Regions from separate parts of the Pseudomonas sp. p50(2008) genome, predicted to be linked through region 1. Evidence: predicted binding sites of a transcription regulator. Region 1 holds the regulator's gene; the other holds the start of a gene.
The links. The regulator FliA, encoded in region 1, starts transcription of late flagellar genes. The targets are predictions, from matches to a motif close to CTAAAGTTTNNNNNNNNNNNGCCGNTAA.

Region 1 (14,449 bases):
ATTCTCAACACGCCGGATCAGGTCCTTGATGCGCTGATCGCGCAGCGCATCGCCTTGCACCTGTTGCGCGGCGAGTTGCTTTTGCGCGCGAATGTAGGCCAGGAACATTGCCAGCGTGCCTGCCCAGAAAAGGAACAGGACAATGACCGCTACCTCAAGAATCAATCAGATGTTCTCCAGGTCCGACCATTCTTCTTCGCTCATCATCTTGTCGAGCTCGACCAGGATCAGCAGTTCGTTGTTCTTGTTGCACACGCCTTGAATGAACTTGGCGGACTCTTCATTACCAACGTTCGGCGCGGTTTCGATTTCCGACTGACGCAGGTACACCACTTCGGCCACGCTATCGACCATGATCCCGACGACTTGCTTGTCGGCTTCAATGATAACGATACGGGTGTTGTCGCTGATCTCGGCGTTCATCAGGCCGAAGCGCTGACGGGTGTCGATCACGGTGACCACGTTGCCGCGCAGGTTGATGATGCCGAGCACGTAGCTTGGGGCACCCGGTACCGGGGCGATTTCGGTGTAGCGCAGGACTTCCTGAACGCGCATCACGTTGATGCCGTAGGTTTCATTGTCCAGCTTGAAGGTTACCCATTGCAGGATCGGATCTTCGGAACCCTTTGCAGCTGTTGCCTTGTCATTCATACCCTGACCCTCAAAAAACCGCCCTGGCGGTGTGTGTTCCGTGCAGCGGCCCTTGATGGACCGTCACCTGTTTGTTATGTCGGTTTGTGAGCGGGCTTTTTCCCGCCCATGTGCTTGGCTCCACCGCTGGCGATCAGTTCGGCCAGTTCGGAGACATCGAGCAACGCACACATGTGTTCAATCACTGTTCCGGCCAGCCAGGGGCGCTGGCCCCGGTTGCTGCGCCATTTGATTTCATTCGGGTCCAGGCGCAACGAGCGACTGACCTGATGCACGGCCAGTCCCCATTCGTACCCCTGAACCGAAATCACGTACTGCAAGCCCTGGCGGAAATCGTCGCGATAGCGGTCGGGCATCACCCAACGCGCGGTATCGAGGACTTTCAGATTGCCGGCCTGGCTCGGCAATATGCCGAGGAACCACTCTGGCTGACCGAACAGCGGTGTCAGTTCGTGACCTTCCAGCGAGTAGATCGAACCCAGGCACACCAGCGGCACGGCCAGTGTCAATCCGGCGACATCGAACAACAGGCATTCGAATGGCTCGGCAGCCCAGGATGGGCGACCGTCGGATGCCACAGGTGGTGGCGTAGTGCCGGGCGGCAGGTGGACCTCGACGACCGGTGGCACCAGGGTTTGTAGAAGCGGGGCGATGGTCGATACGGGTGCCAGAACCGGAGCCAGTGCTTCGACGACCATCACCGGCGCTTTTTTTACCTCTGGTTCGGAAACGGCAGTGGATGGCTGCGCATCGCGGGCCTGTTCTTCGAGCACGGCGGCCTGGAACTCATCCAGCGCAGCTTCAACCTCGACAGCTTCGACAACCTCGATGACGTCGGCGAGCGCTTCGACCTGCGCAGGCAACTCTTCGGTCGCATCCTGCAGCAAGCTGTCCAGATAGGACTGCAATGCCATTTGCGGGCGCGACGTGAGCTTGACCGGCCGATTCACTGACACACCCCCACTGCGGCAGCTCCTACAGGGATTGGGTTCATTCAGGCCACCGCCGGTACAAGTTGCTGCGCCAACAGGTGTTTGAGCAACGAGCGGTACGCGAGAACACCGCGGCTCTTGCCGTCGAACTGTGAAGGCGTCAGACCGGCACGGCTGGCGTCGCGCAAACGTGTATCGACCGGGATATAGCCTTGCCAGATTTCTTCCGGGTACATGTCGCGCAGCACTCGCAGTGTGCCAAGGGACGCCTGGGTACGGCGGTCGAACAAGGTCGGCACGATACTGAAAGGCAGCGGTTGTTTGCGTGAACGGTTGATCATCGCCAGGGTGTTGACCATGCGTTCAAGGCCTTTGACGGCCAGATGCTCGGTCTGCACAGGAATCACCAATTGCTGGCTGGCAGCAAGGGCATTGACCATCAGCACACCCAGCAGCGGCGGGCTGTCGATCACGGCGTAATCAAAGTCCTGCCACAGCTGCGCCAGACTCTTGGCGATCACCAGGCCCAAACCACTCTGCCCCGGCGACTGACGCTCAAGGGTTGCCAGTGCGGTGCTTGAGGGCAACAGCGAAATGCTCTCATGGCTGGTCGGTAACAGCAGTTGCCCAGGCAACCCCGCCGGAACGCTGCCCTTGTGCAGGAACAGGTCGTAGCAGCTGTGTTCCAGGCTGTCGGGGTCGTAGCCGAAATAGCTGGTCATAGAGCCGTGGGGATCGAGATCGACCACGACCACGCGCTTGCCTGCCTCGGCCAGCAACCCGGCTAAAGCAATGGAGGAAGTGGTTTTACCAACACCACCCTTTTGATTGGCGACTGCCCAGACTCTCATTCAGATTGTTCCTCCCGGCCGAAAATGCCGACCGAGAAATAGCTCAGCGTATTAATGCGGGTGACGGAGAATTGACGGCGCTCTCTCGTCCCGGCGGCTTGACCGGTGCAGGTGCAGTTTGTGTGCCAGCCCGCTTCAATGCGGCATCCGGCTGTGCATTGGCGGTTCCGGTGCTGGTGAGGCTGCGACGTACATCAAGATTTCGTGAAACCACCAAGACCACGCGACGGTTGCGCGCACGCCCCTCTGCCGTAGCGTTGTTGGCCACCGGCTGGAATTCGCCATAACCCACCGAGGCCAGGCGACCCGGGTTCACGCCCTGCATCGCCAGCATGCGCACAATGCTCGCCGACCGAGCGGAAGACAGCTCCCAATTGGTCGGGTATTGCGCGGTACGGATCGGTTGATCGTCGGTAAAACCTTCAACATGAATCGGGTTATCGAACGGCTTCAGGATCACCCCGACCTTGTCGATGATGCTGAAGGCCACGTCGCTGGGCATGGCGTCGCCGCTGCCAAACAACAGGCTGGAGTTGAGTTCGATCTCGATCCACAACTCGTTGCCACGCACGGTCATCTGATTGGAGCTGATCAGATCGCCGAACGCCGCACTGATGTCATCGGCGATGCTTTTCAGCGGATCGTTGGCGGCTTGAGCGATACCGGCGTCGACCTGCTCGCTGTCCTTGACCAGCGGCTTGGCCGGGGTCACTGACCTGGGCCGTTCATCGCCGATAGGGATGGGTTTCAGGGACCGGTCGGCATCGTTGAAGACGCCGATCAACGCCTCGGAAATCACCTTGTACTTGCCTTCGTTAATTGAAGAGATCGAGTACATGACCACGAAGAACGCGAACAGCAACGTAATGAAGTCGGCGTAGGAAACGAGCCAGCGTTCATGGTTTACGTGTTCTTCAGGTTGTCGGCGACGAGCCATCGTCCATGTCTCCCATCAATCCATGAAGCCCTGAAGCTTCAACTCGATAGAGCGAGGGTTTTCACCTTCGGCGATCGACAGAATGCCTTCAAGCAACATTTCGCGATAACGCGACTGTCTTAAGGCGATGGCCTTGAGTTTCGCAGCGATCGGCAGCAACACCAGGTTGGCACTGGCCACGCCGTAAATGGTGGCGACGAAGGCGACGGCAATGCCGCTGCCCAGTTGCGACGGATCGGCCAGGTTGCCCATGACGTGGATCAGGCCCATGACGGCGCCGATAATGCCGATGGTCGGCGCGTAGCCACCCATGCTTTCGAAGACCTTGGCGGCTTCTATATCTCGGCTTTCCTGGGTGTAGAAATCCACTTCCAGGATGCTGCGAATGGCTTCCGGTTCGGCCCCATCCACCAGCAGTTGCAGGCCCTTGCGCGAATAATTGTCCGGCTCGGCATCGGCCACCCCTTCCAGTCCGAGCAAGCCTTCCTTGCGAGCGGTCAGGCTCCAGTTGACGACGCGATCAACGCCGCCGGCCAGGTCCACGCGAGGCGGAAAAAGAATCCAGACCAGAATCTGCATGGCACGCTTGAAGGCACTCATCGGCGACTGCAACAGCGCCGCACCGACGGTGCCGCCGATGACGATCAACGCCGCCGGGCCGTTAGCCAGCGCGCCGAGGTGGCCGCCTTCAAGGTAGTTGCCGCCAATGATGGCAACGAACGCCATGATGATCCCGATGAGGCTTAGAACGTCCATCAGATGCACGCCTCGACCAGGTGCTTGCCAATTTCGTCCAGGCCATACACCGCGTCGGCGAGTTCAGCTTTGACGATGGCCATCGGCATGCCGTAGATCACGCAACTGGCTTCATCCTGAGCCCAGATCGAGCTACCACCCTGTTTAAGCAAGCGCGCCCCTTCACGGCCATCGGCGCCCATGCCGGTCAGTACCACCGCCAGAACTTTGTCACCGTAGGACTTGGCCGCAGAACCGAAGGTGATGTCCACACAGGGCTTGTAGTTCAGACGCTCGTCACCCGGGAGGATTTTCACCGCGCCACGGCCGTCGATCATCATCTGCTTGCCGCCCGGTGCCAACAACGCCAGGCCCGGACGCAGGATGTCGCCATCCTCTGCTTCCTTGACGGTGATGCGGCAAAGCTTGTCCAGACGCTCGGCGAACGCCTTGGTGAACGCGGCGGGCATGTGCTGAATCAACACGATGGGTGCCGGGAAGCTGGCCGGCAATTGGGTCAAGACGCGCTGCAAGGCCACCGGCCCGCCAGTGGACGTGCCGATGGCGACCAGTTTGTAGGCTTTGCGTTTGGGTGCGGGCGACGACGGCGCAGACGATGCCGGTGCGGGAGTACGAATTGGAATCGGTGCCGGACGTGCAGGCGCACTGCTGCCGTAACTACCCACGCTCGAAGGCGCAGTTGGCGCAACGGGAGCGACGACGGGGGCTGGCGCGCTGTAGGTGGCGGCACGGCGATTACTGCGCGAGATGGTATGGATCTTCTCGCACAGCAGTTGCTTGACCTTGTCCGGATTACGCGAGATGTCCTCGAAGTTTTTCGGCAGGAAATCCACCGCGCCAGCGTCGAGTGCATCCAGGGTGACCCGGGCGCCTTCGTGCGTCAGCGAGGAGAACATCAACACCGGCGTCGGGCAGCGTTGCATGATGTGCCGCACTGCCGTGATGCCGTCCATCATTGGCATCTCGTAGTCCATGGTGATCACGTCTGGCTTGAGGGCCAGCGCCTGGTCGATCGCCTCTTTTCCGTTGGTCGCCGTACCGACGACCTGGATGTTCGGATCCGCTGAAAGAATTTCCGAGACGCGGCGGCGGAAAAAACCCGAATCATCCACCACCAGGACTTTGACTGCCATAAACACTCCGTTAGACGGAGCGAGGCTCAGTCGCCCCGCTCCACCAGAATCAAATACGCCGTGTGGCGTAACGCTTGAGCATGCTCGGGACATCGAGAATCAGCGCAATGCGACCGTCACCAGTGATGGTGGCGCCCGACATGCCCGGGGTTCCCTGGAGCATTTTGCCCAATGGCTTGATGACCACTTCTTCCTGGCCCACCAGCTGATCGACGACGAAGCCGATTCGCTGTGTACCTACCGAGAGGATCACCACGTGGCCCTCGCGCTGCTCTTCATGAGCGGCGGAAGCGACCAGCCAGCGCTTGAGGTAGAACAGTGGCAGTGCCTTGTCGCGCACGATCACCACCTCCTGACCGTCGACCACGTTGGTGCGCGACAGGTCGAGATGGAAGATCTCGTTGACGTTCACCAACGGGAAGGCGAACGCCTGATTGCCCAACATGACCATCAGCGTCGGCATGATCGCCAGGGTCAATGGGACCTTGATGACAATCTTCGAACCCTGGCCCTTGGCCGAGTAGATGTTGATCGAACCGTTGAGCTGGGAAATCTTGGTTTTCACCACGTCCATTCCCACGCCACGGCCCGACACGTCGGAGATCTCGGTTTTGGTCGAGAATCCCGGCGCGAAAATCAGGTTGTAGCACTCGGTGTCGCTCAGGCGATCGGCCGCATCCTTGTCCATCACACCGCGCTTTACCGCGATGGAACGCAGGACATTAGGGTCCATGCCTTTGCCGTCATCGGAGATCGACAGCAGGATATGGTCGCCTTCCTGCTCCGCCGCCAGGATCACTTTGCCGCCCCGGGACTTGCCCGATGCTTCGCGTTCTTCCGGCGATTCGATACCGTGGTCGACGGCGTTGCGCACCAAGTGGACCAGCGGATCGGCCAGGGCCTCGACGAGGTTCTTGTCGAGGTCGGTTTCTTCGCCAACCAGTTCCAGGTTGATCTCTTTCTTGAGCTGGCGAGCCAGGTCGCGAACCAGGCGCGGGAAACGCCCGAAGACTTTCTTGATCGGTTGCATCCGGGTCTTCATGACCGCGGTTTGCAGGTCAGCGGTGACCACATCGAGGTTCGACACCGCCTTGGACATGGCCTCATCGGCGCTGTTGGCGCCGAGTCGGACCAGGCGGTTACGCACCAGTACCAGTTCGCCAACCATGTTCATGATTTCATCGAGACGCGCGGTATCGACCCGCACGGTGGTCTCGGCTTCGCTGGCGGGCTTATCCGCCGGCGGAGCAGCTTGAGCTCGAGCAGGAGCGGCCTTCGCGACTTCGGCTTTTGGCTCGGGAGCTTTGGCAACCGGCTTGGGGGCTGCAGCCTTGGCGACCGGCGTGGCGACCGATGCACTGGCGCCGGTAGCGGTACCGACTTCAGTGAACTTGCCTTTGCCGTGCAATTCGTCGAGCAGCGCTTCGAACTCGTGATCGGAGATCAGATCACTGCCCACTGCGGCGGCAGACGGAGCGGCCGGCACAGGCGCCGAAGCAATCGCCGACTCCAGCGCTTCGACCGCAAAGTTGCCCTTGCCGTGGAGCTGGTCCAGCAGTGCTTCAAATTCTTCGTCGGTGATATCGGAACTATCGCCTGCCGCTTTAGGAGCCGCGGGCGCAGGGGGAGCCGCTGGTGGAACCACGGCATCGACGGCGAACTGGCCTTTACCGTGCAACTGATCGAGCAATGACTCGAACTCGGCATCGGTGATTTCATCGCTGGTCGCGCCAGCGTTGCTGACAGGTGCCGGAACAACAGGCGCGGCCTCGGCCTGCGCCTTGACGGCATTCAGGGAGTCCAGCAGCTGTTCGAATTCGTTGTCGGTAATGTCACCTGAATCGCTTTCAGCAACCGGTGCCACGTCGACAACCGGCACCGCTTCGTCGGACGACTGCGGTTCAGCCAGACGGGCCAGTGCCGCCAGCAGTTCAGGCGTGGCAGCCGTGATCGGGCTGCGCTCGCGGACTTCAGTGAACATGCCGTTCACCGCGTCCAGTGCTTCGAGAACCACGTCCATCAATTCCGAGTCGACGCGACGTTCACCCTTGCGCAGGATGTCGAAGACGTTCTCGGCGATGTGACAGCACTCCACCAACTCGTTGAGCTGGAGGAAGCCGGCGCCCCCTTTTACAGTGTGAAAACCGCGAAAAATTGCATTGAGCAAGTCCGCATCATCCGGTCGACTTTCAAGCTCGACCAGCTGTTCGGACAGTAGCTCTAGAATCTCGCCGGCCTCAACCAGGAAATCCTGAAGGATCTCTTCATCGGCGCCGAAGCTCATTAATGGGGTGCTCCTACAGGTCTAAAATCCAAGGCTGGATAGCAAATCGTCCACATCGTCCTGACCGGACACAACGTCTTCTCTTTTATCGGCATGAATCTGCGGACCTTCACCCTGAGAGAGATGTTTTTGTGGATCTTTTTCAGCCAGCATCGCTTGACGGTCATGTTCGATGCCCGCAAAGCGGTCCACCTGACTGGCCATCAGCACGAGCTTGAGCAGGTTGCTTTCAACTTCGGTGACCAATTGAGTCACGCGCTTGATGACCTGACCGGTGAGGTCCTGGTAATCCTGAGCGAGCAGAATATCGTTGAGGTTGCTCGTTACGACGCGGTTGTCTTCGCTGCTGCGTGTGAGAAAACCGTCTACGCGCCGGGCGAGTTCGCGGAACTCCTCGGCACCGACTTCACGGCGCATGAACCTTCCCCAATCCGCGCTCAGCGCCTCGGCTTCATTGCCCAGGCTGGTGACCAGCGGCGTGGCGTTTTCAACGAGATCCATTGTGCGGTTGGCCGCCGCTTCGGTCAGCTTGACCACATACCCCAGACGTTCGGTCGCGTCCGTGATCTGCGAGACTTCCTCGGCCTGTGGCATGTTCGGGTCAATCTGGAAATTGACGATCGCGCTATGCAACTCGCGAGTGAGCTTGCCCACTTCCTGGTACAGGCCGCGATCACGGGTCTGGTTGAGCTCATGGATCAGTTGTACTGCGTCGCCGAACTTGCCTTTTTCAAGGCTTTCGACCAATTCGACCGCATGTTTTTTCAGGGTCGATTCGAAATCGCCCTGTGAAATTTCATTTTGCTCCATAGCTCCCCCGTGGCGCAGTTGCTCAACCAATGCGTTCGAAAATCTTTTCGATTTTTTCTTTTAACGCCTGGGCCGTGAAGGGCTTGACCACATAGCCGTTTACACCGGCCTGGGCTGCTTCGATGATCTGCTCGCGCTTGGCTTCAGCGGTAACCATCAGCACCGGAAGATGCTTGAGCCTTTCATCGGCGCGCACGTGGCGCAGCAGATCGATACCGGTCATGCCCGGCATGTTCCAGTCCGTTACCAGAAAGTCGATGCTGCCGCTGTTGAGGACCGGAATGGCAGTGGTGCCATCGTCAGCCTCGACCGTGTTGGTGAACCCAAGGTCACGCAACAGGTTTTTTATGATCCGCCGCATCGTTGAGAAGTCATCAACGATGAGGATTTTCATGTTCTTGTCCAATTCGACCTCCAAGCAGTCTTAAACGCGTCCAGCACCTGGACACGCCATTTCATTCAATCCGGCAAAGCATTCGATGACTGTCTGGAGCACAGCAGATCGAGACCGGTGCGTACAGAACCCACCAGCCTCGTTCGCAGTGTCCCCACACTGCCTTCAGCGCGCTCGCCACTCCCCCAAACGCCCCCGCAAACGGGCCGCGCACTGGCTGTGTAACTGGCTGACCCGCGATTCGCTAACCCCCAGGACCTCACCGATTTCCTTGAGGTTGAGCTCTTCGTCGTAGTACAGCGCCAACACCAGTCGCTCACGCTCCGGCAAATTGGCAATCGCGTCCGCCAGCGCTGCCTGGAAGCGTTCATCTTCCAGATCGCGCGACGGTTCGAGATGAGCACTGGCGCCATCCTCGTGCAGCCCTTCGTGTTCGCCGTCTTGCAACAGATCGTCGAAACTGAATAACCGGCTGCCCAGGGTGTCGTTCAAAATCCCGTAATAATCGTCGAGACTCAATTGGAGTTCGGCCGCAACTTCGTGATCTTTAGCGTCGCGACCGGTTTTAGCTTCAATCGAGCGAATGGCGTCGCTGACCATTCGGGTATTTCGGTGGACCGAACGTGGCGCCCAGTCCCCTTTGCGTACTTCATCGAGCATCGCGCCGCGGATTCGTATGCCCGCGTACGTCTCGAAACTCGCGCCTTTGCTGGCGTCGTATTTGGTCGACACTTCAAGCAGGCCGATCATGCCGGCCTGGATCAGGTCTTCGACCTGGACACTGGCCGGCAGACGCGCCAGCAAGTGGTAGGCAATCCGTTTTACCAGTGGCGCGTAACGCTCGATCAGCTCGTACTGCGCATCACGGGCCGATTTTTTATAGAGGTTATAGCCACTGGCGGTCATAGCACGGGTCCTGCAGTTTGTTGCACGAGGCGCTCCACGAAGAACTCCAGATGCCCACGCGGGTTGGCAGGCAATGGCCAGGTGTCGACCTTTTGCGCGATGGCCTTGAAGGCCAGCGAACACTTGGAGCGCGGGAATGCTTCATACACGGCGCGCTGCTTCTGCACGGCCTTGCGCACGCTTTCGTCGTACGGCACCGCACCGACGTATTGTAAGGCGACGTCGAGGAAGCGATCCGTGACCTTGGTCAACTTGGCGAACAGGTTGCGACCTTCTTGCGGGCTCTGGGCCATGTTGGCCAGGACACGGAAACGGTTCATGCCGTAATCACGGTTGAGCAGTTTGATCAGGGCGTAGGCGTCGGTGATCGAGGTCGGCTCATCGCAGACCACCAGGAGGACTTCCTGAGCGGCGCGGACGAAACTGACAACCGAATCGCCGATGCCCGCCGCCGTGTCGATCACGAGCACGTCGAGGTTGTCGCCGATATCGCTGAAGGCCTGGATCAGGCCGGCGTGTTGCGCCGGGGTCAGATGAACCATGCTCTGTGTGCCGGACGCGGCCGGAACGATACGAATCCCGCCCGGGCCTTGCAACAGAACGTCGCGTAGCTCGCAGCGGCCTTCGATCACGTCGGCCAGGGTACGTTTGGGTGTCAGTCCGAGTAGAACGTCGACGTTAGCCAGTCCGAGGTCGGCGTCCAGAAGCATGACGCGCCGGCCGAGCTCTGCTAGAGCCAGGGACAAGTTCACTGACACGTTAGTTTTCCCGACGCCACCTTTGCCGCCGGTCACCGCGATAACCTGTACGGGATGCATGCTGCCCATGTTATTTCTTTACCTTGTCTTGCATAGACGGAGGCCACATTACTGGCTGCGCGTTCACAAACGGAACAATGCATGGCAGACCATCGATGTAGGTACAAAAACTATTCATTAATACCTCAGCTAACCTGCTTGGTCGGGCTGTGGTAAATATCAGCGAACATGTCAGCCATGGCTTCTTCGCTGGGTTCTTCCTGCATTTGCACGCTGACCGCGCGACTGACCAGCTGATGACGACGCGGCAGATGCAAATCATCCGGAATCCGCGGGCCATCGGTCAGATAGGCCACCGGCAATTCATGACTGATGGCCAGGCTCAACACCTCGCCCAGACTTGCCGTTTCATCCAGTTTAGTCAGGATGCAGCCGGCGAGCCCGCAGCGCTTGTAACTGTGATAAGCGGCGGTTAGAACCTGTTTCTGGCTGGTGGTTGCCAGAACCAGATAATTTTTCGATTTGATGCCACGCCCGGCCAGACTTTCCAGCTGCATGCGCAGTGCCGGATCGCTGGCCTGAAGGCCTGCGGTATCGATCAGCACCACGCGTTTGCGCAGCAAAGGATCCAGCGCCTGCACCAGCGACTGACCCGGGTCGACGTGAGTGACCGGGACATTGAGGATGCGGCCAAGGGTCTTGAGCTGTTCCTGGGCACCGATACGGTAGCTGTCCATGCTCACCAGCGCGATGTTTTGCGCGCCGTACTTGAGCACGTAACGCGCGGCGAGCTTGGCCAGGGTCGTGGTTTTACCCATGCCGGCAGGGCCGACCATGGCAATGACACCGCCCTCTTCCAGCGGCTCGATTTCCGGTGTGGCAATCATGCGCGCCAGGTGTGCCAGCAACATGCGCCAGGCCTGACGTGGCTCGTCGATGCCAGTGATCATCGCCAGCAGATCACGGGACAACGGGCCGGAGAGGCCGATACGCTGCAGACGACGCCACAGGTTGGCCTGCGCCGGGCGGCTGCCCTGCAATTGGTTCCAGGCTAAGGACCCAAGCTGTACTTCCATCAGTTCGCGCAGGCTGTTGAGCTCGAACCGCATCGAGTCGAACGCGCGCGGGTCGACGCCGCCCGTCGCAGCAGGCGCCGGGGCAGGTCGTGGAGGTTCTGTATAAGTCGGTTCGATCAGCGGTTCGGCGGCAGTCAACGGCAGGCCGGCGAACAATTGGCGATTGGTGCTTTTCTCGCTCTCGCCCTCGCTGCGCAGGCTCAGTTCGGCCTGGGCGGTGACGATCCGCGATTGGGTCTTGCGCAACTCGTCTTCAAGTTCCATGTTCGGAACACGTGGCGCCAGCGCCGACAGTTTGTAATCCAGGGCAGCCGTCAGCTCTACGCCACCGGCGATCCGGCGGTTGCCAATGATGGCCGCATCGGCGCCCAGCTCATCGCGAACCAGTTTCATGGCCTGACGCATATCGGCGGCGAAAAAACGCTTAACTTGCATAAACCACTACCTCAGCCGTTGGGCCCTACTGTCGCAACGATGGTCACTTGCTTGTTGTCAGGAATTTCCTGATACGCCAACACATGCAAACCCGGGACTGCCAGTCGGCCAAATCGCGAGAGCATCGCGCGAACCGGACCGGCTACCAGCAGAATCACCGGTTGACCTTGCATTTCCTGACGCTGCGCCGCGTCGATCAACGAGCGTTGCAGTTTCTCAGCCATGCTTGGCTCCAGCAGAACACCCTCTTCCGAGCCTTGCCCTGCCTTCTGAAGACTATTGAGCAATATCTGTTCCAACCTTGGCTCCAGCGTGATAACTGGCAGCTCGGAGTCAGTGCCTACAATGCTTTGGACGATTGCACGGGATACGCCGACGCGTACGGCGGCCACCAGAGCGGCGGTATCTTGACTCTTCGCCGCATTGTTGGCGATGGCCTCGGCAATGCTGCGAATGTCCCGTACCGGCACTTGTTCGGCCAACAGCGCTTGCAAGACTTTGAGCAACTGCGACAGCGACACCACGCCCGGCACCAGCTCTTCTGCCAGTTTCGGCGAGCTTTTGGCCAGCAATTGCATGAGTTGCTGCACTTCCTCGTGCCCGATCAGCTCACTGGAGTGCTTGTACAGAATCTGGTTCAAGTGGGTTGCCACCACTGTACTGGCATCGACCACAGTGTAACCAAGAGACTGAGCCTGGGCACGTTGACTGACTTCAATCCAGACGGCCTCAAGTCCAAAAGCCGGATCTTTGGCGGTGATGCCGTTGAGTGTCCCATAGACCTGACCGGGGTTGATGGCGAGCTCCCGATCCGGGTAAATCTCTGCCTCGGCCAGAATGACCCCCATAAGGGTCAGACGATAGGCACTCGGTGCAAGGTCGAGGTTGTCACGTATATGCACAGTCGGCATCAGAAAGCCCAGATCCTGGGACAGCTTCTTACGCACGCCCTTGATCCGCGCCAGCAGCTGACCACCCTGGTTGCGGTCCACCAACGGAATCAGGCGATAGCCGACTTCCAGACCAATCATGTCGATCGGGGTGACGTCATCCCAGCCAAGCTCCTTGGTTTCCTGTGCACGGGCCGGCGATGGCAGCAGCTCCTGCTGACGCGCCACCTCTTGCAGGGCCTGAACCTTGACGGTGTTTTGCTTTTTCCAGAACAGGTAAGCCCCGCCAGCCGCTACTGCGGCCATGCTGAGGAAGGAGAAGTGCGGCATGCCGGGCACCAGGCCCATCACCGCCATCAAACCCGCTGCCACCGCCAACGCCTTGGGCGAGGCAAACATCTGACGATTGATCTGCTTGCCCATGTCTTCCGAACCGGAAGCACGGGTCACCATGATTGCCGCGGCAGTGGACAGCAGCAGTGATGGCAATTGCGCCACCAAACCGTCACCGATGGTCAGCAGCGCATAAACCTTACCGGCATCGCCGAAGGTCATGCCGTGCTGGAAGATACCGACCGCCATGCCGCCGATCAGGTTGATGAACAAAATCAGCAGGCCGGCGATGGCGTCGCCACGAACGAATTTGCTGGCACCGTCCATGGAACCGTAGAACTCAGCCTCCTGGGCCACTTCCGTACGGCGCATTTTCGCCTGGTTCTGATCGATCAGCCCGGCGTTCAAATCGGCGTCGATGGCCATTTGCTTGCCGGGCATTGCGTCGAGGGTGAATCGCGCGCTCACCTCGGAAATCCGCCCGGCACCTTTGGTCACCACGACGAAGTTGATGATCATCAAGATGGCGAAAACCACGATACCCACCACGTAGTTGCCGCCGATCACCACCTCACCGAACGCCTGGATCACCTTGCCCGCGGAGGCATGACCGTCCTGACCGTGCAGCATCACCACCCGCGTCGAAGCGACGTTCAATGCCAGCCGCAACAACGTTGCCACCAACAGGATGGTGGGGAACACCGCGAAATCCAGTGGCCGCAAGGCGTACACGCACACCAGCAGAACGACGATCGACAGCGCAATGTTGAACGTGAAGAACACGTCCAGCAGGAACGGCGGGATCGGCAACATCATCATCGCCAGCATGACCAGCAGCAACAACGGCACGCCCAGATTGCCCCGACTTAGATCGGCAACGTTTGTGCGAGCAGTGTTGAGTAACTGAGAGCGATCCACCGGTTTTTCCCCGTCCCTTAAAGCAAACTTTTGACGCCAGAAGCAGGCGCAGAGCGGCTACTGCAAGAAGCCTTCCAACTTTTGCGGGGGGTTTAAACAGAGGGGGTTATCGGAGGATCTTTGTTGCATGGCCGGACCTCAGCAAACCCAACGCATGAACCCAGAGCACCAGACAGGAGGTAAAAGTAAGTATCTGGCTCGACACTTAATGCGTACCGAACCTATCGATTCTGCCTGCGGATGCGTAGCAGTGGTTTAATCCCTGGCAAGGACTTCGTCCTCGCACGCAGCCTCGCAGGCCGGGCAGCTGCTACAGGCGTACCTGTCAGGAATCGCGACGCAAATCCGGCGGAATCGGCAAATCTTCCTTCAGCGGATCCGGGCG
Region 2 (16,156 bases), on a different contig from region 1:
TTCATGAAAACTCTCTCCCGAATTGGTGGACTTGCCCCAGGAAAACAAACCCGACTCAAGTCTAAGCGCAGTGCCTGGCTTTGTAACGCATCGTCGGCCTTACCTGCCCGTCCGACGCCAGTTAACCGCTCCTGACGAAACACTTCCCCGTTCCGCTCGGCGCACTGCATTCGTCACAGCGACTGCATCAGTGCATGGGTCACTAGGCACTAAGCAGAAAGCTTGCCATCTCCACAAAAACCACTGAATTCAATCCATTGGCCTCGACGACCGACCACTTCACCCGAATGGCCCGCTGTATACGCACAACAACGGTGCGCTGCCGTCCGTCCGCATGCGCGAAAAGCGTGCATCCCTGCCATCGAGATTGACTATAGACACTGCGTGATACACTGCCCGCCATTGTTTCCAGGACCTTTCCCATGCTCGCGCCTAAAGACTTCCTCGACGCCCTGACAGGCACCGCCTCCCGCCTCTTCAGCGGCGACACCCCGCTGCCGAAAAGCGAAATCGAAAGCCAGTTCAAGGCGTTGTTGCAGAGCGGCTTCAGCAAGCTGGACCTGGTGAGCCGGGAAGAGTTTGATAGTCAGATGGTCGTACTCGCACGCACCCGTGCACGGCTGGAAAGCCTTGAGGCGAAAGTCGCCGAGATGGAAGCGAAGCTAACCCCGCCAGCCGAATAAACGCTTCAAACCCTGTGGGAGCGGGCTTGCCCGCGATTGAAGGTCAGCACGACCTGTAGGAGCTGCCGCAGGCTGCGATCTTTTGATCTTGAAGCCTGCAAACATCCCGGCAACGTCCTACAAAATTCTCATCCGCCGTCCGATTGCGCCGCACAACTCCGGTTCCTAAGCTCACCCACTGCTGAATGTTCAGCACTGGGTTTGGCGACCTGGAAGTTTAAGGAGCGCGACGACCATCGACTCGAGTCATGGCGGTTGTGCGTGGGAGACCTTCGGGTCTGCCGGGTTCCTTTTGCTCCGGCTCGCCAACCCGCGCACAACTGCCACCCAATTGTTTGGCGACAATTACTGGCAGCCCTTTAGGCAAAAGGAGCTGTATCAATGAATTGCAATGACGATTATCTAACCCCGCACGTCTTCACCCGCCACAAACTCCACCTCCACGCCCTTCTACTCGAAAACCAACCCTGGTTCAGCGCCCGCGACTTGGGCCGCCTCATCCGCCTCTACATCGACGAGCGCACCCTTCGAAAACTCGACCCGGACCAACACCAATCCGCTCGAACGCTCATCCACGGCAGCCTGGAAAACACCCTGCTGATCAGCGAATCCGGCGTCTACGCACTGCTCGTCTACCACTACTGCCCCGAATACCGAAGCCTGCGCGAATGGCTCACCCACGACGTGGTGCCAGCACTCCGAGACGCAGAGCAACCGACCTCAACAGAACGCCCGCAACTAAGCCTGATCAATTGGCCGGGGATGTCATTGAGCCTGCTGCACTGGAACAACCAGCCGTGGATTCGATTACAAGACGTGCCGCACGTACTGCCTGATCGCACGGCACCAAGGCCGGCACTCCTTACGCCGTGGTGGAAGCGAGCTTCGCGGGCGCTGCAATCGTTTTGACACTCACTTTCAACGACTACGTTTTCCCGTAAAAGACGTAGTCCTTTTCCATAACCAAACCCAAGTTCACCCGCCACGCTCTGACGCCCTTCATTGATCTCGGCACGGTCCTACATTAGCCAACTCCTGCAACTGATTACGTGACCATACCTACGTCCGCTACCTTTTTTGGCTCGACCTTAATAGTACAAACGCGATGAGAAGAAAGGGAAAAGGCACAGAACTCCGCAATCAGATATTCAAGTCTGATGCTCGGTTGCGTTGAGATCGAGGTGCAAGAACCCGACCCGGGTGCCATCTCCTATTATCAAAAACTTGGAATCATTTTTGACAAGACCAACCGCCTTGTCATTTCTATAGACGACCAATAAGATCAATCTACTCATCCAGGCATGCGAGATGTCTATGAAACGTAAAAAGCAAAAAGCGAAGCCGCTAATGATTGCTGACTATCATGCCGAGGCGCTCCGTTTGGCCGGGAGCGTTTCTACCAGCCAACATCGCTTTTTCAAAGTAGCAGCAATGTATGGCAAAGAGCTTGAACCTGATGGCTTGCTGGCAGGTGCACGAGCCTGACCGTGATACCTAAATAAACCGCCGAGAGGCGGTTTTTTTTCGGATCCACATAGCTCACCAACAATCGCAACATCCTGCGAAAGTTTGACGCCTGCGCCAACAGGCTAAACCATCTACTCGCGACTACCCTTGAAAAGCCGCAGGAAGCGGTCCTCTGTCAGCTCAAGGAACGACCATGTCCCTCTCCATCGTCCACAGCCGTGCCCAGGTTGGCGTGGAAGCACCTGCCGTTACCGTCGAAGTCCACCTCGCCAATGGCTTGCCATCACTGACAATGGTCGGCTTGCCTGAGGCAGCGGTGAAGGAAAGCAAGGACCGTGTACGCAGCGCGATCATCAATTCAGGGCTGCAATTTCCGGCGCGGCGCATCACGCTGAATCTCGCGCCGGCGGATCTTCCCAAAGATGGCGGACGGTTTGATCTGGCGATTGCCTTGGGGATTCTTTCGGCCAGTGTCCAGGTGCCGGCGCTCACACTGGATGACATCGAGTGTCTGGGAGAGTTGGCGCTGTCGGGGGCAGTAAGGGCCGTGCGAGGCGTGCTACCGGCAGCACTGGCGGCGCGCAAGGCCGGTCGTTCGTTGATGGTGCCGCGGGCGAATGCCGAGGAGGCCTGTCTGGCGTCAGGGTTGAAGGTGATCGCGGTGGATCACCTGCTGGAAGCCGTTTCGCATTTCAATGGGCACCTGCCCATTGCGCCTTACGTTTCAGATGGCTTAATGCATGCCAGCAGGCCCTACCCGGATTTAAACGAGGTGCAGGGCCAAATGGCGGCCAAGCGTGCCTTGCTGATTGCCGCGGCGGGTGCGCATAACCTGTTATTCAGCGGACCTCCGGGGACGGGGAAGACGTTGCTCGCGAGCCGCCTGCCAGGCTTGCTGCCACCGCTGGCCGAGAGCGAAGCACTGGAAGTCGCGGCCATCAAGTCGGTGGTCAGTTGCGTCCCCTTGAGTCACTGGCCACAGCGCCCGTTCCGGCAGCCCCATCACTCGGCTTCCGGCCCTGCATTGGTCGGCGGCGGCTCGAAACCGCAACCCGGCGAAATCACCCTCGCCCATCACGGCGTACTGTTTCTGGACGAACTTCCCGAGTTTGATCGCAAAGTATTGGAAGTGCTGAGGGAGCCGCTGGAGTCGGGACATATCGTGATCTCCCGGGCCAAAGACCGGGTGAGGTTTCCGGCTCGCTTCCAATTGGTGGCGGCGATGAATCCTTGCCCCTGTGGATATCTTGGCGAGCCCACGGGCCGCTGCTCCTGCACGCCGGACATGATTCAACGCTATCGCAACAAATTGTCAGGCCCGCTGCTGGATCGTATCGACCTGCACCTGACCGTCGCCCGGGAAGCCACCGCGCTGAATCCAGCACCTAAACCAGGCGATGACACCGCAACGGCGGCCGCTCTGGTTGCCGAAGCTCGGGAGCGACAGCACAAGCGTCAGGGCTGCGCGAATGCGTTCCTCGATCTGCCGGGTTTGCGCGCTCACTGCACGTTATCCACAGCGGATGAACACTGGCTGGAATCTGCCTGCGAACGGCTGACATTGTCGCTGCGTTCGGCCCATCGGTTGTTGAAGGTAGCGCGCACGTTGGCGGACCTTGAGCAGGTCGATGAGATTACACGGGGGCATTTGGCGGAAGCGTTGCAGTATCGGCCGGCCACTCAGTAAATGCCGAAACCGAGTCGTCCCCATCGCGAGCAGGCTCACTCCCACAGGGTTTGTGTTGTTTGCAAGATTTGCGAACGGCGCACACCTTGTGGGAGTGAGCCTGCTCGCGATGGCGATCTCAGAGACGACTCACCGAAACCGGTCAACCTCGGAACGCAACTCCGCTGCCAGGCTTTCCAACTCTTTAGCCGTCACAGCCAGGTTCGACACCACTTCGCGCTGCTCACTGTTCGCCAACGCAATGCTTTGCAAATTGCTACTCAGCAACGTTGCCGTGCTGCTCTGCTCCTGGGTCGCCGTCGTGATGGCGGCAAACTGCTGACCCGCCGAGCGGCTCTGCTCATCGATCCGCGCCAGCGCCGTGGCGACATTGGCGTTACGTGACAAGCCCTCCTGCATCAGCACATTGCCCTGCTCCATGGTGCTGATGGCGTTGCCCGTCTCTTGCTGGATGCTTTGGATCATCACCGATATTTCATCCGTGGCCTGACGCGTACGCGAAGCCAGATTGCGAACCTCATCCGCCACCACCGCGAATCCACGGCCCTGCTCACCGGCACGGGCAGCTTCGATCGCCGCGTTCAGCGCCAGCAGGTTGGTCTGTTCGGCAATCGAAGTAATTACCCCGACGATGCCGCCGATTTCCTGCGAACGCTGACCCAGGGTGTTGATCACGGTCGCGGTGCTGTTCAGTGCGCCAGCGATCTGTTCCAGAGACGAGGACGCTTCCTCCATCGATGTACGACCGATCCGCGTTTGTTGTGCGTTCTCTTGAGCCAGGCGCTCGGTGCTGCCCATGTTGTCGGCAATGTTCAACGAGGTCGCACTGAACTCCTCCACAGCACCGGCCATGCTGGTGATTTCACCCGACTGCTGCTCCATTCCTTCGTATGCGCCGCCAGATAACCCGGACAACGCCTGTGCGCGCCTGTTGACCTCTTCCGAGGCTTTGCGGATGTGTTCCACCATGGTCGACAGTGCCTGACTCATCTGATTGAAAGCCCGGGCCAACTGACCGATTTCGTCGTGGCTCGACACGTTCAGGCGCACGCTCAAGTCACCTGCACCCAAGGCTTCGGCCTGACGCACCAGATCGCCCAGCGGCGCGAGCTTGCTACGCAACAGCCAGACTGCCGAACCCACCGCAATCAACATGGCCAGCAGGCTGCCAATTGCCAATCGAATCCCGACGCTCCAGGTCACCGCGTTGATTTCAGCTTTCGGCATGCTCGCGACCACCGACCAGGGGCCGCCCTCAAACGGCACCGCCACGCTGTAGAACGCTTCGGACTTGTCGCTCCAGAAATCGCCCGTTCCCGGTGTCTTGGACAGTGCAAGGATGGCCGGAACGGCCTGATCCAGCGCTTGCACGCCAGCGATCGGCACCAGCCACTTGCCCTGCTCATCCAGCAACGCCAACGAGCCGGTTTGACCAATACGGAAACGCTTGAGGTTGGCAAATTGCGCATTCTGCGCATCGGTGTAATCGAATCCTACAAACAGCACGGCGATGACCTTGCCGCCACTGTCACGTACGGGGGTGTACTGCGTCATGTAGGACCGTTCGAAGAGCAAGGCACGACCGACGTAGCTCTGCCCCGCCATCAGGCGTGCATAAGCCGGATGCGCGTGATCGAGCAGCGTACCGATGGCCCGCGTGCCGTCCTGTTTGCTCAGGGACGTACTGACGCGGATAAAGTCATCGCCGTTGCGCACGAACAACGTGGCGACGCCGGCGGTCATTTGCTTGAACTCGTCCACTTCGCTGAAGTTGTTGTTCAGCACTTCGCTGCCCAGGTGCAGGCCGGGAGTCTGTACGCCGGCCACTGTCACCGGCTCATCAGGATGCAGGCTAAGGCCGACGCTGAAACGCTTTTCGAACAATCCGCTGAGGCGCTGGGTGCTTTCGCGCAACGTACCGTGGAAGGTGCTCAACTGATCGGCCAGCAGCCGGGCTTCACTGGCCAGATGTTCTTCGCGGGTGGCGAGGTTGGCTGTATCCAGCGAGCGCAACGCGAACAGCGTACTGCCGCTGATGACCACCGCCAGTATCACGGCCAGCGCTAGCCCCAGTTGTGAGGCGATCCGGGCACGAGGTTGAGACATGACTGCTCCTGGCCGAGTGACCGGATCATCCTGATCGCGACGCACACTCAGCAAAATTTCTAATAATGGGAATTCGGTCGAACCTGCACGAAGGTTCCACCTGCAGACTTTCGGCGGCAAAGCTGAATACTTGAGTGATTCACCGGGAGATAGCTCAAAGCCGTCATTGCGACGGCTCTATCGATTCAGCTCAAATGCTCGACATCGGGCAACTCCATTGCCCGAACTTCGCCTTGCAGGAAATCACTGAGTCGGCGCATTCGTTCGCCGCCGGGGCGGGTTTTCGGCCAGACCAGGTAATATTTCTCACCGCTGGCGACAGCCGTCGGCCACGGCAAACTCAGGCGCCCTTGCGCCACATCCTCGGCCACCATCAGCAGATCGCCCATCGACACACCGTACCCGCGCGCAGCGGCGATCATGCCCAGCTCCAGCGTATCGAACACCTGCCCACCCTTGAGCGACACCTGATCGGCCATATCCATGCGTTCCAGCCAGTTGCGCCAGTCGCGACGATCCGGGGTCGGGTGCAGCAATTCAGTGTTGGCCAGGCGCGTGACATCCCAGGGTTGATCGTTCAAAAGGTTCGGCGCGCCGACCGGGATCAACTCTTCCGGAAACAGGTAGCTCGCCTCCCAGTCAGGCGGGAAATGCCCGTTGCTCAGCAATACGGCGCAGTCGAAGGGCTCGTCGTTGAAATCCACCGAGTCGACGTCCATCCAGGCGCTGGTCAGCTGCACTTCATTGCCCGGTTGCAGGTGACGGAAGCGACTCAGTCGTGCCAACAGCCAGCGCATCGTCAAGGTCGAGGGGGCCTTCATGCGCAAGACGTCGTCTTCCGCGCGCAAGGTATTGCACGCCCGTTCAAGCGCAGTGAAGCCTTCGCGAATCCCCGGCAATAGCAAACGGGCTGATTCGGTCAACTGCAGGTTTCGGCCACTGCGGTGAAACAGTCGACAGGCAAAATGCTCTTCGAGCGTACGAATGTGCCGACTGACAGCGCTCTGCGTGATCGACAGCTCTTCTGCGGCTCGGGTGAACGAACTGTGGCGCGCTGCTGCTTCGAATGCGCGAAGGGCATACAAGGGAGGAAGACGACGGGACATCGGGAACGCTCCTGCAACTGCGCAACATGAACCAGACGCAAACTATTCTGCATGAGTTTGAATCATGCGACCCATCCTTTTTATCCCTTTGTGCAATCCCCTGAGAGCGCCGAGAATCGACGGTCTACTGTTCCCCTTGAAAATTGAGCGTGATGATCATGAAGCATCCAGCACGTGTTGAACTCTGGGCCATTCTGCGGCTGGCGGGGCCGTTGATTGCCTCACAGTTGGCGCACATGCTGATGGTTCTTACCGATACGTTGATGATGGCCCGCCTCAGCCCCGAGGCGCTGGCCGGCGGCGGTCTGGGGGCGGCGGCCTATTCCTTCGTGGCGTTTTTCTGCATCGGTGTAATTGCTGCGGTCGGCACCCTGGTATCTATCCGCAAAGGTGCAGGCGATACCGTTGGGGCGGCGCGACTGACCCAGGCGGGGTTGTGGCTGGCGTGGTTGATGGCGCTGGTGGCGGGCTTGCTGTTGTGGAACCTCAAGCCGGTGTTGTTGCTGTTCGGTCAGACCGAAACCAACGTCCAGATGGCTGGGCAGTTTCTGTTGATCCTGCCGTTCGCCCTGCCCGGCTATCTGAGCTTCATGGCCCTGCGCGGTTTCACCAGTGCGATCGGCCGGGCGACGCCCGTCATGGTCATCAGCCTCGCCGGTACGGTCGCTAACTTCCTGCTCAACTATGCGTTGATCACCGGCATGTTTGGCTTGCCGAAATTGGGCCTGGTCGGGATCGGACTGGTCACGGCCATTGTCGCCAACCTCATGGCAGTGGCACTCGCGTTGCACATCCGCCGGCATCCCGCGTACGACGCTTATCCGTTGCGCGCGGGCCTGTCGCGGCCCAATCGTCAGTACCTCAAAGAGCTTTGGCGCCTGGGCCTGCCCATTGGCGGCACCTATGCGGTGGAAGTCGGGCTATTTGCCTTTGCCGCGCTGTGCATGGGCACGATGGGAAGCACGCAATTGGGGGCGCATCAGATCGCGCTGCAAATCGTTTCGGTGGCGTTCATGATTCCGGCGGGACTCTCCTATGCGATCACCATGCGCATCGGCCAGCATTACGGCGCGGGGCAACTGCTGGATGCGCGGTTGGCAGGCAGGGTCGGCCTGGCCTTCGGAGCGATAGCGATGCTGGGTTTCGCGATGGTGTTCTGGCTACTGCCAAATCAGTTGATTGGTTTGTTTCTGGACCACAACGACCCGGCGTTTCGCCCGGTCATTGAGCTCGCCGTGAGTCTGCTGGCGGTGGCGGCGTGGTTCGAGCTGTTCGACGGTACGCAAACCATTGCCATGGGCTGCATCCGTGGGCTCAAGGACGCCAAGACTACATTCCTTGTCGGACTGGGTTGCTATTGGCTGATCGGTGCACCGGCCGCTTGGTGGATGGCCTTCCATTTGGACTGGGGGCCGACGGGAGTCTGGTGGGGTTTGGCGCTGGGCCTGGCTTGCGCGGCGGTGGGTCTGACGCTGGCGTTTGAATGGAAGATGAAGCGGATGATCCGGCGGGAGCCGTCTTCGGCGGAAAGTTTCCAGATCGCCCAGCCTGACTGAAGTTTCCTGTAGGAGCGAGCCTGCTCGCGATGAGGTCGTATCAGTTAACATCAATGCCACTGATACATCGCTATCGCGAGCAGGCTCGCCCCCACAGTTGATTATCGGCTAACTCACGACTTCCAATGCAGGCTGCTGGCTCGAACCAAACGTCAAATACTCAACCAGTTCCGCCAACGGCAGCGGCTTGCTGATCAGGTATCCCTGCACCTGATCGCAACCAAACCCGCGCAACAGATCCAGCTGTGCCGCGGTTTCCACCCCTTCTGCAACCACTTCCAGGTTGAGGTTATGCGCGAGGTTGATCATCGCGTGGACCAGTTTGCGATTTTCCTCACGCTCTTCCATTCCACCGACAAAGCTTTTGTCGACCTTCAGCAAGGCAATCGGCAGGCTGTTGAGGTGCACGAACGACGAAAATCCGGTCCCGAAATCATCCAGTGAGAAGCGCACACCCAGGCGCCCGAGGGCATCCATGGTCTGCTTCACCAGATCGCTGCGGCGCATGACTGCCGTTTCGGTCAACTCGAACTCCAGCCACTGCGCCTCGACGCCGCGCTCGACGATCAAGCGACTCAATGTCGGCAGCAGCTGGCTGTCCTGAAACTGCCGGAATGACAGGTTGATCGCCATGTGCAACGCCGGCAGACCGCGCTCGCGCAGCGCCTGCATGTCACGCAACGCACGGGAAATAACCCAGTAACCCAGCGGCACAATCAAACCGCTTTGCTCGGCCAGCGGGACAAATTCGCTCGGAGGCAATAAGCCACGCTCGGCATGCCGCCAGCGCACCAAGGCTTCGAGGCCGACGATTTGCCCGTCTTCGAGATTCAGCCTGGGTTGGTAATGCAGCTCCAGTTCATCCCGACGCAACGCCCGGCGCAGCTCGCTTTCGAGGTCGGCCATGCTGCGAGCATTGCGGTTGATGCGTTCGTTGAAGATGTGGAAGGTGCAGCCCTGCGTGCTCTTGGCCTGCTGCATCGCGATGTGGGCATGCCACATCAGCGGATCGGCGCCGGCCTGGGCCCGGGCGTGGGCAATGCCCAGGCTGGAACCGATCAACAGGCTTTCGCCGTCAACCCAATAGGGCTCGGCCAGGGCTTCAGTGATTCGTTCCGCCATCCATTCCGCGCGTTGAGGGGCGCGACGGGTGTCGATCAGCAAGGCAAATTCATCGCTGCCCAGCCGCGCCAGCTGATCACCGGCTTCAAGCTGGCTTTTCAATCGCGCGACGACTTGCAGGATCAACCGGTCGCCAGCCTGATGGCCAAGGGCGTCGTTGGCATGGCGAAAGTTGTCGAGATCCAGGTGACCGAGCGCCAGGCCACGGCCGTCGTTTTCCACCAGCCGCGCCGCCAGCAACGTCTGGAACCCCTGCCGGTTGGCGATACCGGTCAGCGGGTCTTGCTCGGCCAGGCGCTGCAGGGTGTTTTCCAGCAGACCGCGTTCGCGCACATGGCGCAGGCAGCGACGCAACATGCCCGAATCCAGCACGTCGCGCACCAACCAGTCACTCACACCATCGGGTGGCGAAACGGGTTCGTGTTCGAGCAGCAATACAGTCGGCAGAGTGCATTGGCCAGGCAGCGGCGCCAGTGCAGGAATCGTCAACAACACCGCATTGCGGTTGTCATCGAACAGACTGCTGACCGACTCCCAGCTCGGCGCGCTGATCAGCACGGCCGAGCTCCCCATCGGAGCCAGACACTCGCGCAACAACGCTGCCCACGCTGGCTCTTCGGCCAGTAGCAGCAAACGCAAGGGTTCGACAGGCGTAGACAAGCTAGCTCCCTAGACTCTGCAAAGAGGTGGCGACGGGCATTATGCCGCGCCGATAACCAATGACCAAATGACATCAGTTATCAAACGAGGCTTTTGTATCAGGAATTACGAACATTAGACGCAAATTAATCATGCATCCTGCGTGAAAGTATCAAAACCGGCAAATAGAGATCGCGTGTTACGTCACAAGTCGGAGAGAGCAGCACAATTCGCTGAGCCTGTTAAAATGCCGGCCCATTTCGCAAACGACTCCCTGATTCCGTATGTCCCGACTCAATCCCCGGCAGCAAGAAGCCGTGAGCTACGTCGGCGGCCCTCTTTTGGTGCTCGCCGGCGCTGGCTCCGGCAAGACGAGTGTGATCACGCGCAAAATCGCGCATTTGATCCAGAACTGCGGCATTCGCGCCCAGTACATCGTCGCCATGACCTTTACCAACAAGGCCGCGCGCGAGATGAAGGAACGGGTCGGCACCCTGCTCAAGGGCGGCGAAGGCCGCGGCCTGACGGTGTGTACCTTCCACAACCTGGGCTTGAACATCATCCGCAAGGAACACGTTCGCCTGGGCTACAAGCCGGGTTTTTCGATCTTTGACGAGACCGACGTCAAAGCCTTGATGACCGACATCATGCAGAAGGAATACTCGGGCGACGACGGCGTCGACGAGATCAAGAACATGATCGGCTCGTGGAAAAACGACCTGATCCTGCCGCCCGAAGCCCTGGAAAACGCGCGCAACCCCAAGGAGCAGACCGCCGCCATCGTCTATACCCACTATCAGCGCACGCTCAAGGCGTTCAATGCGGTGGACTTCGACGACCTGATCCTGCTGCCGGTAAAGCTGTTCCAGGAACACGCCGACATTCTCGAAAAGTGGCAGAACAAGGTCCGCTACCTGCTGGTGGACGAATACCAGGACACCAACGCCAGCCAGTATTTGCTGGTGAAACTGCTCATCGGCACGCGCAACCAGTTCACCGTGGTGGGCGACGATGACCAGTCGATTTATGCCTGGCGTGGCGCGCGTCCGGAAAACCTGATGCTGCTCAAGGACGATTACCCGTCCCTGAAAGTGGTAATGCTGGAGCAGAACTATCGCTCCACCAGCCGCATCCTGCGTTGCGCGAACGTGCTGATCTCCAATAACCCGCACGAATTCGAAAAGCAGCTGTGGAGCGAGATGGGTCACGGCGATGAAATCCGCGTGATCCGTTGCCGCAACGAAGACGCCGAAGCCGAGCGTGTGGCCGTTGAGCTGTTGACCCTGCACTTGCGCACCGACCGGCCTTACAGCGACTTTGCGATCCTGTACCGCGGTAACTACCAGGCCAAGTTGATCGAACTGAAGCTGCAGCACCACCAGATTCCCTATCGTCTGTCTGGCGGCAACAGCTTCTTCGGACGTCAGGAAGTGAAAGACCTGATGGCCTACTTCCGCCTGATCGTGAACCCGGACGACGACAACGCCTTCTTGCGGGTGATCAACGTCCCGCGCCGGGAAATCGGTTCGACCACGCTGGAGAAGCTGGGTAACTACGCCACCGAGCGAAAGATCTCGATGTACGCCGCCACCGATGAAATCGGCCTGGGCGAGCATCTGGACACCCGTTTCACCGATCGCCTGTCGCGATTCAAGCGCTTCATGGACAAGGTCCGCGAGCAGTGCGCGGGCGAAGACCCGATCTCCGCGCTGCGCAGCATGGTCATGGACATCGACTACGAGAACTGGCTGCGCACCAACAGTTCCAGCGACAAGGCCGCCGATTACCGCATGGGTAACGTCTGGTTCCTGATCGAGGCGTTGAAAAACACCCTCGAGAAGGACGAGGAAGGCGAAATGACCGTCGAGGATGCCATCGGCAAACTGGTGCTGCGCGACATGCTGGAACGGCAGCAGGAAGAGGAAGACGGTGCCGAAGGTGTGCAGATGATGACCTTGCACGCCTCCAAGGGCCTGGAATTTCCCTACGTATTCATCATGGGCATGGAGGAGGAAATCCTTCCGCACCGCTCCAGCATCGAAGCCGACACCATCGAAGAAGAACGCCGCCTGGCCTACGTTGGCATTACCCGCGCGCGTCAGACTCTGGCCTTCACCTTCGCGGCCAAGCGTAAGCAGTACGGCGAGATCATCGATTGCGCACCGAGCCGCTTCCTCGATGAACTGCCGCCGGACGACCTGGCGTGGGAAGGCAACGACGACACGCCCGTTGAAGTCAAAGCCGTTCGCGGTAATACCGCACTGGCGGATATACGCGCGATGTTAAAGCGCTAGAATTGAGCACTTTTTAACCAAACACTTTTTACAAGCTAGGCGCATACCGCGTCAGTAGAGGAAAGCTTCATGGAAGCACTGCACAAGAAAATTCGCGAAGAAGGCATCGTGCTTTCCGATCAGGTCCTGAAGGTCGACGCCTTTTTGAACCACCAGATCGACCCGGCCCTGATGAAGCTGATTGGCGACGAGTTCGCCACGCTGTTCAAGGACTCGGGCATCACCAAGATCGTGACCATCGAGGCCTCGGGCATTGCTCCGGCCATCATGACGGGCCTGAACCTTGGCGTGCCGGTGATCTTTGCGCGCAAACATCAGTCCCTGACCCTGACCGAAAACCTGCTGTCGGCGACCGTGTACTCGTTCACCAAGCAGACCGAAAGCACGGTAGCGATCTCGCCGCGTCACCTGACCAGCAGCGACCGCGTACTGATCATCGATGACTTTTTGGCCAACGGTAAGGCGTCCCAGGCGCTGATCTCGATCATCAAACAGGCCGGCGCGACCGTGGCCGGTTTGGGGATCGTGATCGAGAAGTCGTTCCAGGGTGGCCGTGCCGAGCTGGATGCGCAGGGGTATCGCGTTGAATCCCTGGCCCGGGTGCTGTCGTTGAAAGATGGCGTTGTAACGTTCATCGAATAAATCCGTTGCACCACCGAGCCTGTGGGAGCCGGGCTTGCCCGCGATGGCGGCTGAACATTCAACATCTGTGGTGAATGTTACGGCCTCATCGCGGGATAGCCCGGCTCCCACAGGTTTTTTGTTGGCTTTTAGATAGCGGTGGCTTTCAGGCCGGTGAGCAATAGCCGCTGAAACAGATCCTCTTTCAACCCCTCCGGACTCGTCAGCTGCATCCGCTCCAGATGCGCGGGAAATTCCGACGCTGGCGGCGCATCCAGCGCAGCCTTGCCCAGTTCCAGTATCTCCGTGAGCTTGAACTTGCTCTTCAACCAGTTCAGCGCCCGCAACACATCCCGTTCCTGCGCGGTGAAATCACACCCCAGCGGATATTCGGGAAACAGCTGCGGATGCCGTGCCTGAATGTCCTGCAAACGCTGCGCAGTGTTGTCGGTGAATCGCGGATCCATGCGGAAATCCTTGGGCAATTTCCCGACCTTCTGCGCTTGCTCGATCAAGTCCGCCTGAAAGCGAGAATCGCAGATGTTCAGCAGCGACTCGATGACCGCCGCATCCGTTTTGCCGCGCAGATCAGCGATGCCGTACTCGGTGACCACGATGTCGCGCAGATGCCGTGGGATGGTGCAATGGCCGTACTCCCAGACGATGTTTGAGCTGACCTCTCCGCCCGCCTCCCGCCAGCTGCGCAAAATCAGCACCGAACGCGCCCCTTCCAGCGCATGGCCCTGGGCGACGAAGTTGTATTGCCCGCCCACCCCGCTGAGCACCCGCCCGTCTTCCAGCTGATCGGCTACACCGGCGCCCATCAGGGTCATGGTGAACACCGTGTTGATGAAACGCGCGTCCAGGCGCTGCAAGCGCTTGAGTTCTTCCTGGCCGTAGAGTTCGTTGATGTAGCTGATGCGGGTCATGTTGAATTCGAGCCGTTTACTTTGCGGCAATTCACGCAAACGCTCGTAGAAGCTGCGCGGCCCGAGGAAAAATCCGCCATGCACCGAGATACCGTCACTCTGTGCGGCCTCATCCAGGGTGCCGGCATTGGCCTGTTGCTGCGTCGGTACGTCGGGATACACCTTGCGCCGTACGATCCCGGCGTCGGCCAATACCAGCAAGCCGTTCACGAACATTTCACTGCAACCGTACAGCCCTTTCGCGAATGGCTCGACACCCCCTTCGCGGTCGATGAGTTGCGCCCACTGGCTGAGATTGATATCCGCCAGCAGTGCCTTGTAACCGTCGTTGTCGGCTTGCCGCGCCAGCAGTGCGGCGGTCAGCGCGTCCCCCATGGAGCCGATACCAATCTGCAAGGTACCGCCATCGCGCACCAGCGTGCTGGCATGCAACCCGATGAAGTGATCCTGAAAACCCACCGGCATGTTGGGCGTCGAGAACAGGGTAGTGCTGTCCTTTGCGTCGATCAAAAAGTCGAACGCATCGATGCCGATTTCTGCGTCGCCGGGCATGTAGGGCAAGTCGTTGTGCACCTGACCTACCATCAGGATCGTCTCTCCGGCGTCTCGGCGCTTGGCGATCATCGGAAACAAGTCGAGGGTGATATCCGGGTTGCAGCTCAGGCTCATACGATCAGGGTGTTCGCTGTGGCTGGCCACCAGCTGGGCGATCAGATTCAACCCGGCGGCATTGATGTCGCGCGCTGCGTGGCTGTAATTGCTACTGACATAGTCCTGTTGCGCCGATGCACTGTGAAGCAGGCTGCCGGGTTGCATGAAGAATTGCTGGATATGAATGTTGGGCGGCAAGTTGTCTTTTTGCAGGTCAGGGAGAAATGCCAATTCCGGATAGTCCCCGAAAACCCGTTCGATAAAGGGTTCAAGGAAACGCTTTTGCAAGCCGTCGCCCAAAGAAGGCCGACCCAGGCACAGCGCGGTATAGATCGTCAGCTGGCGCTCAGGCAGTTGCGCGACGCGCCGATACAGCGCGTTCACGAAGTGGTTGGGCTTACCCAACCCCAAAGGCAGGCCCATGTGGATATGTGCCGGCAACCGCGCCAGGACATCATCGACCGCTTGCTCGATAGAACACAGCTGCACCATCTGATCCTCCCTTACATTCCGTGAATTGGGTTGGACCGAGCTTGCCGCGTCTTTGCTGCAATGAACAGTCTCGGAACGTAAATCGCAGTCACAAAAAAACCGCTCGAAAGCGGCTTTTTGCTGAAAAATGAACGCTTATTTCAAGCCGGACATTTTCTCGATGGCGCCTTTGAGATCCGCATCCGAGCAATCGGCACAGGTGCCTTTTGGCGGCATTGCATTGATCCCGGTGATCGCTTTGGCCAGGATACCGTCGAGGCCGCCCTGGTGATCAGCACGTTCTTTCCAGGCTGCAGTGTCACCAATTTTTGGCGCGCCCAGCAGACCGGTGCCGTGGCAAGCATTGCAATGCTTTGCAATGATCGAGTCAGGGGTCTTGGCATCACCGCCGCCGGCAGAAACCGCAACTTCCATACCCTTACATTCTTGACCTGCTACACAGACCTGGCCAACTGGCGCAAGGCGCTTGGCAATATCGTCGGAGGTCGCAGCTTGAGCGCTGACAGCCCATAGGGCCAATACAGTTGCTGGTGCAGCCAGCATTTTCATAATTAGATTCACGCGTTCACCCTCAATGGTGGCTAGTCACGCCTACGGCCACGGTTCGCAGGCGGGCGCAAGTATAACGGTAAGCCCGTCACACTGAAACAACCCCAAAGTCGAAGGGGTCTTGTCGCACGGCGTTAAAACAGTTCGGGCGCCTCGGCGATGCTGGCAGGGCGCCTCTTCTCTTAAAAGTTCGCGGGTGTCGCTGCGCTGATTAGTCGCGCCGGCGCATCGAACGGATTACGGAAACGGTGCGG

Region 2: a site for FliA is predicted at 6,051-6,078, ahead of H7698_RS06840 (methyl-accepting chemotaxis protein). Genes of this name have one in related genera too.

What each region holds. Positions count from the first base shown of each region.
Region 1 is NZ_JACMYF010000001.1:880,394-894,842, forward strand. Features, by position in the region: gene H7698_RS03950 (DUF2802 domain-containing protein) at 1-165, opposite strand, end outside; gene H7698_RS03955 (chemotaxis protein CheW) at 166-651, opposite strand; gene H7698_RS03960 (CheW domain-containing protein) at 726-1,601, opposite strand; gene H7698_RS03965 (ParA family protein) at 1,646-2,434, opposite strand; gene motD (flagellar motor protein MotD) at 2,478-3,371, opposite strand; gene H7698_RS03975 (flagellar motor protein) at 3,387-4,127, opposite strand; gene H7698_RS03980 (protein-glutamate methylesterase/protein-glutamine glutaminase) at 4,127-5,260, opposite strand; gene H7698_RS03985 (chemotaxis protein CheA) at 5,310-7,544, opposite strand; gene H7698_RS03990 (protein phosphatase CheZ) at 7,566-8,354, opposite strand; gene H7698_RS03995 (chemotaxis response regulator CheY) at 8,377-8,748, opposite strand; gene fliA (RNA polymerase sigma factor FliA) at 8,914-9,654, opposite strand; gene fleN (flagellar synthesis regulator FleN) at 9,651-10,481, opposite strand; gene flhF (flagellar biosynthesis protein FlhF) at 10,598-11,923, opposite strand; gene flhA (flagellar biosynthesis protein FlhA) at 11,935-14,064, opposite strand; gene flhB (flagellar biosynthesis protein FlhB) at 14,390-14,449, opposite strand, start outside.
Region 2 is NZ_JACMYF010000002.1:384,785-400,940, reverse strand. Features, by position in the region: gene glnK (P-II family nitrogen regulator) at 1-5, opposite strand, end outside; gene H7698_RS06860 (accessory factor UbiK family protein) at 423-683, shown strand; gene H7698_RS06855 (BRO-N domain-containing protein) at 1,065-1,592, shown strand; gene H7698_RS06850 (hypothetical protein) at 1,998-2,168, shown strand; gene H7698_RS06845 (YifB family Mg chelatase-like AAA ATPase) at 2,344-3,837, shown strand; gene H7698_RS06840 (methyl-accepting chemotaxis protein) at 3,967-5,943, opposite strand; gene H7698_RS06835 (LysR substrate-binding domain-containing protein) at 6,129-7,049, opposite strand; gene H7698_RS06830 (NorM family multidrug efflux MATE transporter) at 7,208-8,605, shown strand; gene H7698_RS06825 (putative bifunctional diguanylate cyclase/phosphodiesterase) at 8,714-10,387, opposite strand; gene rep (DNA helicase Rep) at 10,651-12,660, shown strand; gene H7698_RS06815 (xanthine phosphoribosyltransferase) at 12,730-13,302, shown strand; gene H7698_RS06810 (acetyl-CoA hydrolase/transferase family protein) at 13,431-15,353, opposite strand; gene H7698_RS06805 (c-type cytochrome) at 15,489-15,902, opposite strand; gene H7698_RS06800 (cupin domain-containing protein) at 16,085-16,156, opposite strand, start outside.